3 regions of the Cupriavidus sp. GW821-FHT07C08 genome follow, and region 2 is predicted to be linked to each of the others. Evidence: predicted binding sites of a transcription regulator. Region 2 holds the regulator's gene; each other region holds the start of a gene.
The links. Region 2 encodes FNR, which switches genes on or off when oxygen is low (the NO sensors DNR and NnrR bind a similar motif). Its sites were predicted from a motif close to TTGATNNNNATCAA; they were not measured.
Positions count from the first base shown of each region.

Region 1 (4,656 bases), 300 kb from region 2:
GTTCCAGCGCGCCCGGCTGCTCGAACAGGTGAGTGGCGCCGGGAATCACCTCCAGCCGCTTCTCGCATTGCATCCATGCGGTGGCGCGCGCGTTGAGCTTCAGCACCACCGGATCCGCTTCGCCTACGATCATCAGCGTCGGGGCCTGCAGTTGGCACAGCGCCTCGTGGCCTGCCAGGTCGACGCGGCCGCCGCGCGCCACCACCGCGTCGATCCGCATGCGCGGCGGCGGCTCAGCGGCGGCACGGATGGCCGCGGCAGCACCCATACTGGCGGCGAAGTAGCCGAGCCGCAGGTGGCGCTCGCGCGTCAGGTGCGCGGCCGAGACCGTGGCAGCTTTGAGGCGTTCCCCGAGCAGGGCGATGTCGAATCGCTTCGACCTCCCGACGTCCTCGTCCGGCGCCAGCAGGTCAAACAGCAGCGTGCCCAGGCCCACCCGATTCAGCGTCGCTGCGACCCCGCGGCTGCGTACGCTGTAGCGCGAACTGCCGCTGCCATGTGCGAACAGGACCAGGCCGGATGCCGCTTCCGGCAGGGTTAGATCGCCTGGCAGCGCGATGTCGCCGATATGGATCCGCACCTGTTCGATGGTGATGTGCTGCATGAGACTTCCCTTCCCCCCTCTTCCTGTCCTTGCCAACGGCCGCGCCACCGTCACGTCCTGTGCCAGTGCACGTGCAGTCGGTCTCAGTGCGACATCAGGACCGGCACTGTCATCGACCCGAGCAGCGTGCGGGTGACACCGCCAAGGACCAGCTCGTGCACCCGGCTGTGCCCGTAGGCCCCCATGACGATCAGGTCAGCATTTCGGTCCGCGGCGTGTGAGAGCAACAACTGGCCGACGTCTTCGCCATCTTCCGCTCCGAACGTGCACAGCTGCACCGCCACGCCATGCCGACCCAGCCAGTCCACGGCATGCTGAGGCGGCGAAATCCATGTTCCCTTCAAAACCCCGGACGGTGTCCACGAGACCACTTCCACAGTGCCCGCGCGCTGCAGGAGCGGGAGCGCATCTCGGATGGCCCGCGCCGACTCGCGGCTGCCGTTCCACGCCACCATGATGTTCTTGCCAACGCTCGGGAACCGGCCCGCATACGGAACCACCAACACCGGCCGCCCGCATTCCAGCACAATGGATTCAACAAAGCCGGGCTCGGCGTAGGCGGCTTCATCGGTGGGATCGTGCTGTCCGAGAATGACAAGGTCCGCCCGATGCGCCTCCGCCTGGACCGTCGCCGCCGTGGCCCAGTCCGGCGCCCGCCATTCCGTAATGATGGCTACCTCGTCCGTTGCGCCCATCAGGGCATGGTGGGCCCGCTCGCCGACCTGATGCCGCCATTCGTTGTAAGAGGCAAGATAGCGGTCACCGTCCACCAGGTAGCGCACGGCGGTGGGATCCGGCTTGCCGACGGCAAGCAGGCCGACCAGCGTGGAATGAAACTCCAGCGCCAGCTGGGTGGCGAGGTGCAGCCGGTCGTAAACGCGGCGGCCGGCATCGAGATGAACCAGGATCGTTGCGTAGTCCATGGATTGACTCCATCAGGCAGCCCCGGACGGAGCTTTCCTTGAATCTATATCGCCACCCCGCCCCGGATTTGTCATGCATCAAGCCGCCTTCGTGTCCGCGCTACAGGCGATACCGCTGGCACCAGGTACGAGTTGGCCCAGGCCGCCTGACGCCAGCGCGGCAGTGCGTGGCTTCGGCGGCCGCAGCAGGTCCGGTACGGCGGTACACGCTGTGCATAGCGCCACCAACGCGCAGGCGGCAAGCCTGTGCCATCCTGGCCGTTTTTCCGGCGTGCACGACTGCAAGCGATTCTTCATGGGTAGCTCCTTGTAGGACGCGCACCGCTCCAAGGGCGGCGGCTGCCGGCCACGACGTGCGCCTCATACCGCGAAGCGAAAATGGCCGCTGTGCAGCACAATGTGCTGCGCACCTGTCATCTCGAACAGCGCTCCCGCAACGCGTTCAATGTCCTGGCGGTTGCCCATGAATGCCGGCAGCAAATCTTCACTGCGGTACGAGCGTGCGCCGAAATGATCCTCAAGCGCCTCCGCAGTGATCTCATAGGTCGCCGGCGAGCCGTCCACCTTCGCGGCACACCGCAGGCTCGGTCCGGTCGAGCAATAATCCGGAATCTCGCCGGCAAAATCGATCTTATGCATAGTCTCTTGGCGTAAAACGCCCTCCATAGTCTGTTCGCCCTGCCTACGCCTCCTCAGCACGGACCAGCAAGACGGGCGCGACGGCTAGAGTGATCACGCTTCGCGCGACGCTGCCCATGACGAGTCGCCGCACTCCCCGGCGGCCGTGCGTCCCCATCACAACCAGATCTGCGCCCCAGCCATTGGCTTCAGCCGCGATCGTGGCAGCAACGTCGCCCTCGGCCATCGGCTTGCCGAGCAGCCGCGTCACGTGGCGAATACCTGCTGCGGCAAGCCGGCTGACGGCGGCAGCGAGAACGCTTTGCCCCGCAGTCGTGTGTGCCCATGACGATCAGGTCCGCGCCCCAGTGGTCTGCTTCCGCGATGATCGCTTCGGCTGTGACTCTTTCCAAATTAGCGGTCGCAAGAACATGCGGGTTGATGCCAGTCAACGAAGCCCTAAGTCCCCACTGGCCGGCCGTTCCGATCTCCGACCGGGTCAGCGACGGGCGCAGGCCCACCGGTCTTCATGCCGCACAATCCCGGTGAGCATGGCGCCTTGCCGCCGATACTGTCGGCCCCGCTCAGGTCAGCCCCTGCTCGGCGGGTACATGGGCGTAGCCATGGGCGCTTGCGACGGCCGCATAAGTCACGCTCCCGCGACAGATATTCAGCCCGGCCCGCAGGCAGGGATCGTCTGAGAGCGCACGGGTCCATCCCTTGTCGGCAAGGGCCATCGCATGACCGATCGTGGCGTTGTTCAGGGCAAAGGTGGAGGTCCTCGCCACGGCTGCCGGCATGTTGGTCACGCAGTAGTGCAGCACGCTGTCGACCACATAGGTCGGATCCGTATGGCTGGTCGGGCGCGATGTCTCGGCGCAGCCTCCCTGGTCTATCGCCACATCCACCAGCACCGAACCTGCTTTCATGCGCGCGACCATCGCACGCGTGATCAGCTTGGGCGCCTCGGCGCCAGGCACCAGCACCGCGCCGATGACCGCATCGGCCGAGAGCAACGCGCGCTCGATACTGTCAGCGCTGGAGTAGACCGTCACGACTCGATTGCCGTACACCGAGCCGAGATGCCGCAGACGTTCGATATTCTTGTCCAACACTGTCACGCGCGCCCCCATGCCAACCGCGATCTGGACGGCATTGGCGCCCACCACGCCGGCGCCGATCACGACGACATGTGCCGGCGCGACACCCGGGACGCCGCCGAGCAGCAGTCCCATGCCGCCGTGCGGCTTCTCGAGGTAGGCTGCCGCCACCTGGACTGACATGCGGCCGGCGACCTCGCTCATGGGAGCCAGCAGCGGCAGACCACCGTCAGACCCCGTAACCGTCTCATAGGCGATGCAGACTGCGCCGGATTGCAGCAGCGCGGCAGTCAACTCTCGTTCCGCGGCCAGATGCAGGTATGCAAAGAGGATCTGCCCAGCCTTGAGCAGCGCCAGCTCGCGTGGTTGTGGCTCCTTGACCTTGACAATCATCTGGGCCCGGTCGTACACGGCCTTCGCATCGGCAGCCAGCTTCGCGCCAGCCGCTTCGTAATGCGCGTCGGAAAGGCCAAGCGCGGCCCCGGCCCCGGCCTGGACCATGACCTGGTGACCGCGGCTGACAAGTTCGCGCACGCAGGCAGGCGTCAAGCCAACCCGGTACTCGTTATCCTTGATTTCCTTGGGCACGCCGATCCACATGGCCTTGCTCACACGGGTGGTAATTCCGGCAGATTCCTCACCAGGTGCTTGAATTGCCCCCAGTCCACGGCCGGATGCACCGAGGTCTCTCCGTGACCATACGCCCCCACCAGGACCGACACCTGCATGGCAGCCTCGATGTTGTTGGCCTCGAAGATATCGAAATAATTATAGGGCCCGAGGGTTACATAGCTGCCCAGCCATTTCACATCCAAATATCGCCATGTTCGACTCCGCGGCAGACGCCGCAAGATGTGATTGACGTTTGCCATCACCACTTGCCGGAAGCACCACCACCGCCAAAGCCGCCGCCACCGCCGCCGAATCCCCCGGGGCCCGACCTGCCGCCATATCTTCCCGAGCGGCCGCCAATAGCCAGCAAGCCCATGTGCGGGCCGCCCATCAGCGTGAACAAGAGCGCGATTGCCCCCGCAACGATACCGGCAAAGATAGCGCCAGAAAGCATCCACGCGACCACACCAACGGCCCCACCCGTCGCGACCGCACCCGGGAAGCGCCCCAGCATGGAACGCAGTAACCCGCCCAGAACCAGAGTGAGCACAAGCAGGATTGGCATCAGTTGCCGGACGGGGTCACCCGTATCCCCTGCCTTTTGCTCCGGCGGTGGCAGTGGCTCCCCTTCGATGACCCCAAGCATGCGGTCGATGCCCGCAGACACACCGCCATAGAAGTCGCCCTGCTTGAATCGGGGCACGATATCATCACTGATGATGCGCTTGCTTGCGGCGTCAGTCAGGACGCCTTCGAGCCCGTAACCCACCTCAATACGAAGCGTGCGGTCATCTTTGGC
Region 1 is NZ_JBWKQZ010000001.1:221,201-225,856, forward strand. Features, by position in the region: gene AC07UK_RS01105 (dienelactone hydrolase family protein) at 1-604, opposite strand, end outside; gene AC07UK_RS01110 (universal stress protein) at 688-1,527, opposite strand; gene AC07UK_RS01115 (DUF1488 family protein) at 1,888-2,166, opposite strand; gene AC07UK_RS01120 (universal stress protein) at 2,210-2,416, opposite strand; gene ald (alanine dehydrogenase) at 2,730-3,845, opposite strand; gene AC07UK_RS01130 (GYD domain-containing protein) at 3,854-4,117, opposite strand; gene AC07UK_RS01135 (TPM domain-containing protein) at 4,117-4,656, opposite strand, start outside.
Region 1: the regulator FNR is predicted to act here: its motif matches at 2,584-2,597, upstream of AC07UK_RS01120 (universal stress protein).

Region 2 (4,656 bases):
CACCGCGCGCGCCGCCCGCCGCCTGTGCGGCGCCCGCTTCACCGGCATCGGCCTGGCCGCCGGCGCTGGCGCCTTCGGCGCCCTCGCCGCGGTCCTGCGTTGCCTGGCGGCGCGATGCCACCAGGTTCCTCAGCCCGCGGCGCAGCCCCTTGCGGCGGGGCGCGGCTTCGCTGCCCGATCCGGGTTCTGCGGCGCCGGTGTCGGCGGGTGCGCCCGCATTGCGGGTGTCTTGCTCAACGGAATCAGACAAGATATTCACTATCGGATGTTGCATGTTGTTCAGTTCGGCACGCGCTCGTCGTGCTCGCTCGGGTGCGGCGGGGTGCCGTTGTCCGGCAAATCGCCCCGCGCCCCGTCCGGATTGGGTGCGGCTGGTTCGGTGGAAGCGGCCTCGGCGGCATCGTCGGCTGCAGCTTGCAGCGGTTGCACGTCAAAGCCATTGGCGCCTTGGTTGACCGGGTCGGTCGTCCCGGCTTCGTTTGCGACGGATGCTTCGGCCACATCCGCTGCCTGCGCGGCGGGGTCGGCAAATGCTTCTTCGTCGGCACTGGCTGCCTTGTTTGCAGCCAGGTCTTCAAAATTGATGGCCTGCTGTTCAAGCAGGGTTGCCTGCGCCTGCGCCTGGGCGTCTTCCAGCGGCGGCAGCTCATCCAGCGTACGCAGGCCAAGATCGTCCAGGAATGCCTTGGTGGTCGCATACAGCGCCGGCCTGCCCGGCACGTCGCGGTGTCCGATCACCTCGATCCAGCTGCGGTCCTCAAGCTTCTTGACCACTTCCGTGCTGACCGTCACGCCGCGGATTTCCTCGATATCGCCGCGGGTCACCGGCTGCCGGTAGGCAATGATCGCCAGTGTTTCCATCACGGCGCGCGAATATTTTGGCGGCTTTTCGGGATTCAGCCGATCGAGGTATTCACGCATTTCCGGCCGGCTCTGGAAGCGCCAGCCGCTGGCCAGGGCCACCAGTTCCACGCCGCGCGGCCGCCAGTCCTGGCGCAGTTCATCAAGCAGCACGCGGATGGTGTCTGCGCCGACGTCATCGTCAAACAGCCGCCGCAGATCATTGACGCGCAACGGTTCCTGCGCGCAGATCAGCGCCGTCTCGAGGACGATCTTCGCCTCTTGGGTATTCATGTTGATGGTGTGCAGCCTGTCTTTGCACCTGCTCCCGGACGGATCCGGGGCACCGGAGATTTTGGATACAGCGGTACGAAAGCCACCGCCATCTCATTGCGCAGCTAGCCGGATACCTGCTGCATCCAAGCCGTGCACTTCCCTATCTTTGCATCGAATTGCCGGGTCATTCCGGCAGGAGATCGTTCGCGTGCCGTTATGGATCGGCCAGCAAACCTCTTGCGTAGCGCGCCCGCACATATCGGACGTCGCTGTCAGCGAACTGAAGGCCTCGGACGCAAGAAAAACGGGTATCGGGAGCAAGGCCGGCATCGCCAACACCGCAGTGCCAGCCGGACTTTTGAACCAGATCTTTTGAACCGGATGGACTGCGGGGACGGGACGGGCATCGAAAACCTTCCGCTTCCCCTGCCCTGAACGCGCCTTCTGGTAGGAAGGCCGCCTGGCGCTGCTCGCCCGCTGCTTACCGCGGCTCATATTACGCCGCGCGATACCGCAATGTTGGCGATTGTATGGCATTCCCGCCCCCGCCTGCAACCATCATCCGTTGTCCGGGCGGCGCCGGCGCCTCAGAACACCAGGCAGAATCCATGCTCGGCCAGCGAATGTGGCAGCAGCACCGCTCGCGCAATGCCAAGGCCGCCGAACGCCATCACCGCCAGGCCGGCCCCAAGGCGCACGCGGGGACGTCGCGACAGCGTACGCAAGTAGCCCGATAGGCCGGAAAGCACCAGCAGGTTAGGCAGCGTGCCGAGCCCGAACACGCCCATCACGAGTGCGCCGGACGCCGCGTTGCCCGCCAGCAGCGCCAGCGTAAGCGCCCCATAGACCATGCCGCACGGCACCAGCCCCCACGCCACGCCCATGCCATAACGCCGCGCCATGCCGCCGCGCGCCCGCACAAACGGCGGCATGGCGCCTGCCAGGCCACCCAGCCGCCGCGCCACCGCTGCGCTGGCGCGCGCCGCCAGGCGCTCCAGCCAGTTGACAGTAAAAGTATTGCCGCGCAGCAACCGCCAGCCCGACCACAGCAACATGACGCTGCCCGCCCCGAACAGCCAGCGCTGCACCGGCAGGTAGTCCTGCTTCCACGCCGACGCACCGATCGCGCCTAGCGCGGCACCGAGCAGCATATAGGTCGAGATCCGGCCCAGGTGCATAATCAGCAACTCGCCCAGCCAGGCGGCGCGGCTGGGCACCAGACTGATCGTCGCCGTCTCGCCGCGGCGTTGCTCCACGGCCAGCGCCACGCCGCCGCACATGGCGGCGCAGTGGACCCCGCCAAGCAAAGCCAGCAGAAAAACGCTGATCAGCACGCCAAATGTCAATTCTTACTCCCTACCGCATCACATCGCACGGTAAAATGTCCTAATCGCGCCCTCGCTGCCATTTCTAGCAGGTTCCAATTGCTCACCTCCATTCCCATTACCGAGATGTCGCCCCGCTGCTCCACCTGTGCAATGGGGCAGCTGTGCCTTCCGGTCGGCATGTCGCAGCAAGACCTCGCCAAGATGGACACGCTGGTACAGGAACGCATCCGTGTGCACAAGGGTGAAACCCTGTATCGCATGGGCGATCCGCTCACCGCGGTCTATGCCGTGCGCTTTGGCACGCTCAAGACCCACGTCACCACTGAAGACGGCCGCTCGCAGATTACCGGCTTCCACCTGCCCGGCGAAATCGTCGGTCTCGACGGGCTGGGCGAGATGCAGCATGCCTCCGATGCCGCCGCGCTGGAAGATACCGAAGTCTGCGTGGTCCGCATGAGCGAACTGCAGGCCCTGTCGGCAGACCTGCCATCGCTGCAACAGCAGTTCCTGCGCCTGATGGGCAAGGAAATCACGCACGACCAGCTGATGCTGGTCACGCTGGGCTCGATGCGCGCCGAGGAACGCCTTGCCGCCTTCCTGATCAACCTCTCTGAGCGCCTGTCTGCGCGCGGCTATTCGGCGTCCGAGTTCGTGATGCGCATGAGCCGCGAAGAGATCGGCAGCTACCTGGGCCTGAAGCTCGAAACCGTCAGCCGCCTGTTCTCCCGCTTTGCCGAAGCCGGCCTGATCCAGATTCGCCAGCGCCACGTCAAGCTGGTGGACATCGACGGCATCAAGCAACTCTACAGCCGCTCCTGCTAAGCGGCCAAGCGCTGCCAGTGCCGCATCCGGCCATGGCAGCGCAGACCTCACGCCAGTCCGCTCATTCCAGTTCGTCGGTATCGCTGAGCCGCGTCGGCATGGTGTAGAGCGTCAGTCCGCTGGACAACGCGCAGAACACCCAGGCCATCAGGAAGCCGATGGTGTAGACCGATTCGCGGGACGCTTCGATCGGCTGGCCGAAGAAGTTCAGGTCACCGGGATCCACCACCGAAAACACCGTCGCGGTCGCAAAGCCAGCCATCAGGAACGCCGGCCAGAGTACCCACATCAGCCAGCGCAACCTCATGGCTGCCTCGCTGCGGCAGCCTTGGGCGGCGCGGCATCGGCCTTCTCCACCACCAGGCCATGGCGCGTTGCACCCTGCACCGGCATGTCCGGATGCGTGGACGCCAGCCAGATCGTCACGCCGCACGCCACCATCGCCACCAGCGGGCCGCTCATCAATAGCCACGGCCACGGCTCCTTCCACCACGGATTGCCTTGCTGACTCATCTTGCCCCCTTCATCTTGACGACTAAGTCCGCGTCTGCCTAGCTTCACAAATCGCGCGGCACGATGAAACTGGTGGATTGCCGGATTTCGGCCTGCCCCCGCTCCGTGCCTTCGCTCGTCACTGTCACGTTGATCTTGTGCGTGCCCCGCGCCGCGGCCTCGATCGGCACGCGGATCCGGATCGGCAGCAACCGGTTGGACGTCGGCGCCAGCGATTCGGCCTGCTTGTCGTACTCCACCTTCAGGTTCTTCAGCTCGTCGCTGTCGGCGCGCACGCTGATCTTCATCGGCGCTTCGGTGGTGTTGATCAGCTGCAGGCGATAGACGTTCTCGATCCAGCGGCCTTCCACTTCACGGCCGAGCGCACCACGGTCGCGGATGATGTCGACCTTCAGCGGCGTGCGCAGCGCGATCGACGCCATGAAGCCGCCCAGCAGCACCACCCAGATCACGGAATAGATGATGACGCGCGGACGCAGCAGGCGCTTGCGCGATGCCGCCGCGGACAAGGCCTTGCGCATCGCGTTTTCCGAGGTGTACCGGATCAGGCCGCGCGGATAGTCCATCTTGTCCATGACCTGGTTGCAGGCGTCGATGCAGGCGCCGCAGCCGATGCACTCGTACTGCAGGCCGTCGCGGATATCGATGCCTGTCGGGCACACCTGTACGCAGATGCTGCAGTTGACGCAGTCGCCAAGCCCCGCCTTGTAGTGGTCGGTCTTGCGCGACCGGCTGCCGCGCGGCTCGCCGCGGCCGACGTCGTAGGTCACGACATAGGTATCGCGATCCACCATCACGCTCTGGAAGCGCGCATACGGGCACATGTACTTGCACACCTGCTCGCGCATGAAGCCCGCATTGCCCCAGGTGGCGAACG
Region 2 is NZ_JBWKQZ010000001.1:525,593-530,248, forward strand. Features, by position in the region: gene rluB (23S rRNA pseudouridine(2605) synthase RluB) at 1-274, opposite strand, end outside; gene scpB (SMC-Scp complex subunit ScpB) at 280-1,134, opposite strand; gene AC07UK_RS02570 (sulfite exporter TauE/SafE family protein) at 1,704-2,462, opposite strand; gene fnr (fumarate/nitrate reduction transcriptional regulator Fnr) at 2,541-3,266, shown strand; gene AC07UK_RS02580 (hypothetical protein) at 3,328-3,573, opposite strand; gene AC07UK_RS02585 (membrane protein) at 3,570-3,779, opposite strand; gene ccoG (cytochrome c oxidase accessory protein CcoG) at 3,824-4,656, opposite strand, start outside.

Region 3 (4,656 bases), on a different contig from region 2:
AGGCTCGGCGTCCGCTGCAGCGGCGCGAAAGCGCCCGCCTTCGCAGCGGAACGGCACGGCCAGCCCGAGATCCTGAACCGTCAGCAGGAAGGCATGTCCGTCCAGTGCGGCTGGCGGCTCCAGCCATCCCGCTCGGCGCGCCAGTTCCAGCGCCGCCACCAGCGGCAGCGCCCGGGCACGGGCGGGCATGCGCCGGTGCACGCCCGCGATCAGCTTGTGCAGCGCGCTCATGCCCGGGCCTCCCAGGCAATGCCCGCGCTGCCGTGCCAGTAGCCATTGCAGGGCTGGGCGCCGGCCGGCGTGATGCCGCTGGCAGCGGGTGCCTGTTCACCTGCACGAATCGACGCGAGCTGTTGCACCACCTGCAGCGTGCCGGATGAATGCGGGCTCACGCGCAGCATCCCCACCCCCATCCGCGCCATCGCCAACGCCTCTGCGCACAGGTCCAGGCAGGTGGCGCTCTGCGTCTGCACGCCGTTGAGCGTGAAGAAGGCCTGCCCTTCGCCGGTGGCGGCCACGAGGCCGTCGGGATAATCCATGCAGCGGAACTCGCAACTGTCCTTGCGCAGGCGATGGTGGCGTGCGGTAAAGCAGCGCGCCGAGAACGCCAGCGGCAGGCGTCCCCAGACAAAGGCTTCCAAACGCATGCCAGTGGGGCGCGACGCAGCCAGCGCTGCCAGCGTGGCGCCGTCCATCTCCACCGGCGCGACGCAGCCGGCCGCGCCCAGCCCGGCCAGCCACGCCAGCGTATCGGCGTGGTAGGCATTGAGGTGGGGGCCGCCGACAAAGGGCCGCCCTGCCATGCAGCGCACCGCGCCAAGGTCGTTGGCCTCGACCAGGTAGTCGTCCTGCGCGCAGGCGCGGCGCATCCAGGCGATGTCAGTGTCGGACTCCACCAGCACCGGCGTCGACAGCACCACCTCCTTGCCGGCATCGCGCAGCATCTGCGCAATCTCCAGCCATTGCGCATGACGGACTTCATGGCGGCGCGTGCAGACGGTCTCGCCGAGGTAGACGCGGTCGACCCGCGAATCGGCGACCGACGCATAGAACTGCATCACGGCCTCGCGCGGCCAGTAGTACAGCAGCGGGCCCAGGGCGATGCCGAAATCAGGCATCGCTACGGCTTGCGGCATCGCGGCCGCGGCAATCTCTGGCATGGGAAGCTCCATCATGGCCGGTTCAACGCAGATCGATGTCATGGGTGTCACCGCCACGGCCGGTCGTAGGCGCCTTGCGTGACCTGGTCGCCTTCGGCATGGCGCCCCAGCGTGCTCTGCCACTCTTGCCGCGGCACGAAGCGCGCCGGATCGGCGCAGGCCGCGTCGATGGCCGCGCGCAGCACGCCGACCACATCGCCCACATAGCGCGGGCTGCGCTGCCGCCCTTCGATCTTGATGGCTGCGATGCCCATGTCGATCAGCGCCGGCAGCAGCGACAGCGCATTGAGGCTGGTCGGCTCTTCCAGCACGTAGCCGCGCTCGCCCTCCACCTCGAAGCGGCCCTTGCACAGCGTGGGATAGCCGGCCGGCTCGCCCGGCGCATAGCTGTCGATCAGGATGCCCGACAGCCGCGCCTGCATGGTGCCGTCCTGCTCGGTCCAGCGCACCGCGTGCGCGGGCGAGCAGACGCCCTTGTTGTTGGGCGAGTCGCCGGTGGCGTAGGACGACAGCAGGCAGCGCCCCTCGGCCATCACGCACAGGCTGCCGAAGCCGAACACCTCCAGCTCCACGCTGGTCTGGCGCGCCAGCTTGCCGATCTGCGCCAGCGACAGCACGCGCGGCAGCACCACGCGGCGGATATGGAAGCGCTCGCGCATCAGCTCGATGGCGTCGGCGTGCGTGGCCGAGCCCTGCACCGACAAGTGCAGGCGCAAGCCCGGATGTCGCTCGCACGCATAGCCCATCAGGCCGGCATCAGCCATGATGACCGCGTCGGCGCCAAGGTCCGCCGCCGCATCGACCGCGCGCTGCCATTGCGCCACCGCGCCCATCTGGGCGAAGGTGTTGATGGCGAACAGCACCTCGGCGCCGCGCGCGTGGGCTTCGGCCACGCCGGTGCGGATGTCGGCCTCGGTAAAGTTCAGGCCGCCGAAATTGCGCGCGTTGGTGGCATCGCGCAGGCCCAGGTAGACCGCGTCGGCGCCGTGCTGCAGTGCCATGCGCAGGGCCGCCAGTGAACCGGCGGGCGCAACAAGCTGGGGCCGGCGCGGCACGCTCGCCGCGGCGGATGGGGCTGGGGAGGCAGGGGTCATCGGTGATGGCGCCGGCGGCGGCGCGAAGATGAAGACAGCGGCCGATGCTAGCCAAGCGCTTGCAGCAGGGGCTTGACCGCGCGCAAACCCACGCCAACGGCACACCGCCCGCGTTGGCCTATGCCGGTTGGCGTAGGCCGATGGCAGGCCACCACCGCGCGCTTGACCTGCGGCAAACGCCGGCCCGTGCCGCTGTGCCACGCTTGCCCGGTCATCCCCGCGGCTGGCCGCACGCCGGCCCCGCGCCCATCCTCTTCCGGAGACTTTATGAATCAACCCTGGCTCAAGCTGGCCGGCCGCCGCCTACTGCCCATCGTGCAGGGCGGCATGGGCATCGGCATCTCGGCCCACCGGCTGGCCGGCGCCGTCGCGCGCGAGAACGGCGTCGGCACCATCGCCAGCATCGACCTGCGCCACCACCACCCCGACCTGATGGAACGCACCCGCGGCAGCCGTGACAAGCCCGCCATCGAAGCCGCCAACCTCGAAGCGCTGGATCGCGAGATCCGTGCCGCGCGCACGGCGTCCGAGGGCCGCGGGCTGATCGCCGTCAACGTGATGAAGGCGGTGGGCTCGCACGCCGCGCTGGTGCGGCAATCCTGCGAAAGCGGCGCCGATGCCATCGTCATGGGCGCCGGCCTGCCGCTGGACCTGCCCGAGCTGACCGCCAGCCACCCCAGGGTGGCGCTGATCCCGATCCTGTCCGAGGCACGCGGCATCGGCCTGGTGCTGCGCCGGTGGATGAAGAAGGGCCGGCTGCCCGATGCCATCGTGGTCGAACACCCGGCGCATGCCGGCGGCCACCTGGGCGCGGCCACCATCCAGGACTTGTCGGAGCCGCGCTTTTCGTTTTCGCGCGTGCTGGCCGAATGCCGCGAGCTGTTTGCGCAGCTGGGGCTGGCCTGGGACAGCATTCCGCTGATCCTGGCCGGCGGCATCGACAGCCATGCCAAGGTGCGCCACTGGCTGGGCGAGGGCGCCGCCGCGGTGCAGCTGGGCACGGCCTTCGCCGTGACCGAGGAATGCGATGCCCACCCGGCCTTCAAGCAGGTGCTGGCCACGGCGCGGCCCGAGACCCTGCGCGAGTTCACCAGCGTGGCCGGGCTGCCCGCGCGCGCGGTGCTGACGCCGTGGCTGTCGCGCTACCTGTCGAGCGAGTCGCGGCTGCAGCGCCGCGCCAGGCCGCGTGAATGCCTGGAGGGCTTCGACTGCCTGCAGGCGTGCGGGCTGCGCGACGGCATTGCCCGCATCGGCCAGTTCTGCATCGACCTGAAGCTGGCGCAGGCCGTGCGCGGCGACGTGGAGCGCGGCCTGTTCTTTCGCGGCCGGGGTGCGCTGCCCTTCGGCGAGGCGATCCGGCCGGTGGCGGAGCTGATGCACTACCTGTTGACCGGGGAAAAGCCTGCGGGTCTGACTCAAACCCCGACACCAGCCTGACGCATGCCTGTTGTGCGTGCCGTGCCCAACGCGCGCGAACAAGGCTCCCCTCGCCCGCTTGCGGGAGAGGGGTGGGGGAGAGGGCCGGAGTGTCTACGAAGTGAGGCGCGTCAGTGTGCCAGCGCCTGCCCTCACCCCCGGCCCCTCTCCCGCAGGCGGGAGAGGGGAGCAAACCGGCAGCATGGGAACCTTGTCAGCAATCTGAGCGCGGCGGTAATCCGCCGCGCTTCTTCATCTCCCGCATGCAGCGCAACGCTCCCAGCAGCTGCCACCCCAGCCACGCATTGGCGCCCGCCAGCAGCAGGCCGCCAGCGCGGGCCAGCGGCGCCGGCGCCAGCGGTACCGCCAGCAGCAGCACGTAGGCCGCGAGCAGCAGCCATGCCTGCCACCGTTGCCGGCCCGGCTCGATGATGGCCTGCATGGCCGGCACGCGCGCGCGCGGCGGCAGCAGCCGGCGCAGGTGCAGCCAGGCCACGAACGGCACGATCTTGCCGAGCATGGCCGTGACCGGCAGCACGCCCACGCCGACCAGCGCCATGGTGCCGGCCCACCATGCCAGCGGCAAGCCGGCGGCGGGCAGCACGACTGCCGCCGCCCCCAGCAGCGCCGCGCCCGCCATGCTGGCGCATGCCACCGGCCAGAGCAGCCAGAACGGATCATGGCGCCGCCGCGCGCGCAGCGTGCCGGCCAGCCCGCACGCGCCCACCACCACCACGAGCGCCAGCCACGCGAGCAGCACGCCATGCGCCAGTGCCCGGTGACCCGGCCACAGCATTGCCGCGGCGCTGAACAGCGCCAGCGGCAACCAATGCGCCATGGGCAGCCAGCGCCCGATCGCCGCCGGCAGGCGCGGCGCCTGCCAGAACATCGGCAGCACGGTGGTGGCCACGCCGGTCACCAGCGCGGCCAGCCAGCCGCCCAGTGCCCACGCCATATGCAGGCCAAGCCAGCGCGCCACCGGCACG
Region 3 is NZ_JBWKQZ010000038.1:52,018-56,673, reverse strand. Features, by position in the region: gene ubiT (ubiquinone anaerobic biosynthesis accessory factor UbiT) at 1-231, opposite strand, end outside; gene AC07UK_RS33960 (U32 family peptidase) at 228-1,160, opposite strand; gene ubiU (ubiquinone anaerobic biosynthesis protein UbiU) at 1,208-2,254, opposite strand; gene AC07UK_RS33950 (NAD(P)H-dependent flavin oxidoreductase) at 2,522-3,691, shown strand; gene AC07UK_RS33945 (hypothetical protein) at 3,885-4,656, opposite strand, start outside.
Region 3: the regulator FNR is predicted to act here: its motif matches at 2,417-2,430, upstream of ubiU (ubiquinone anaerobic biosynthesis protein UbiU).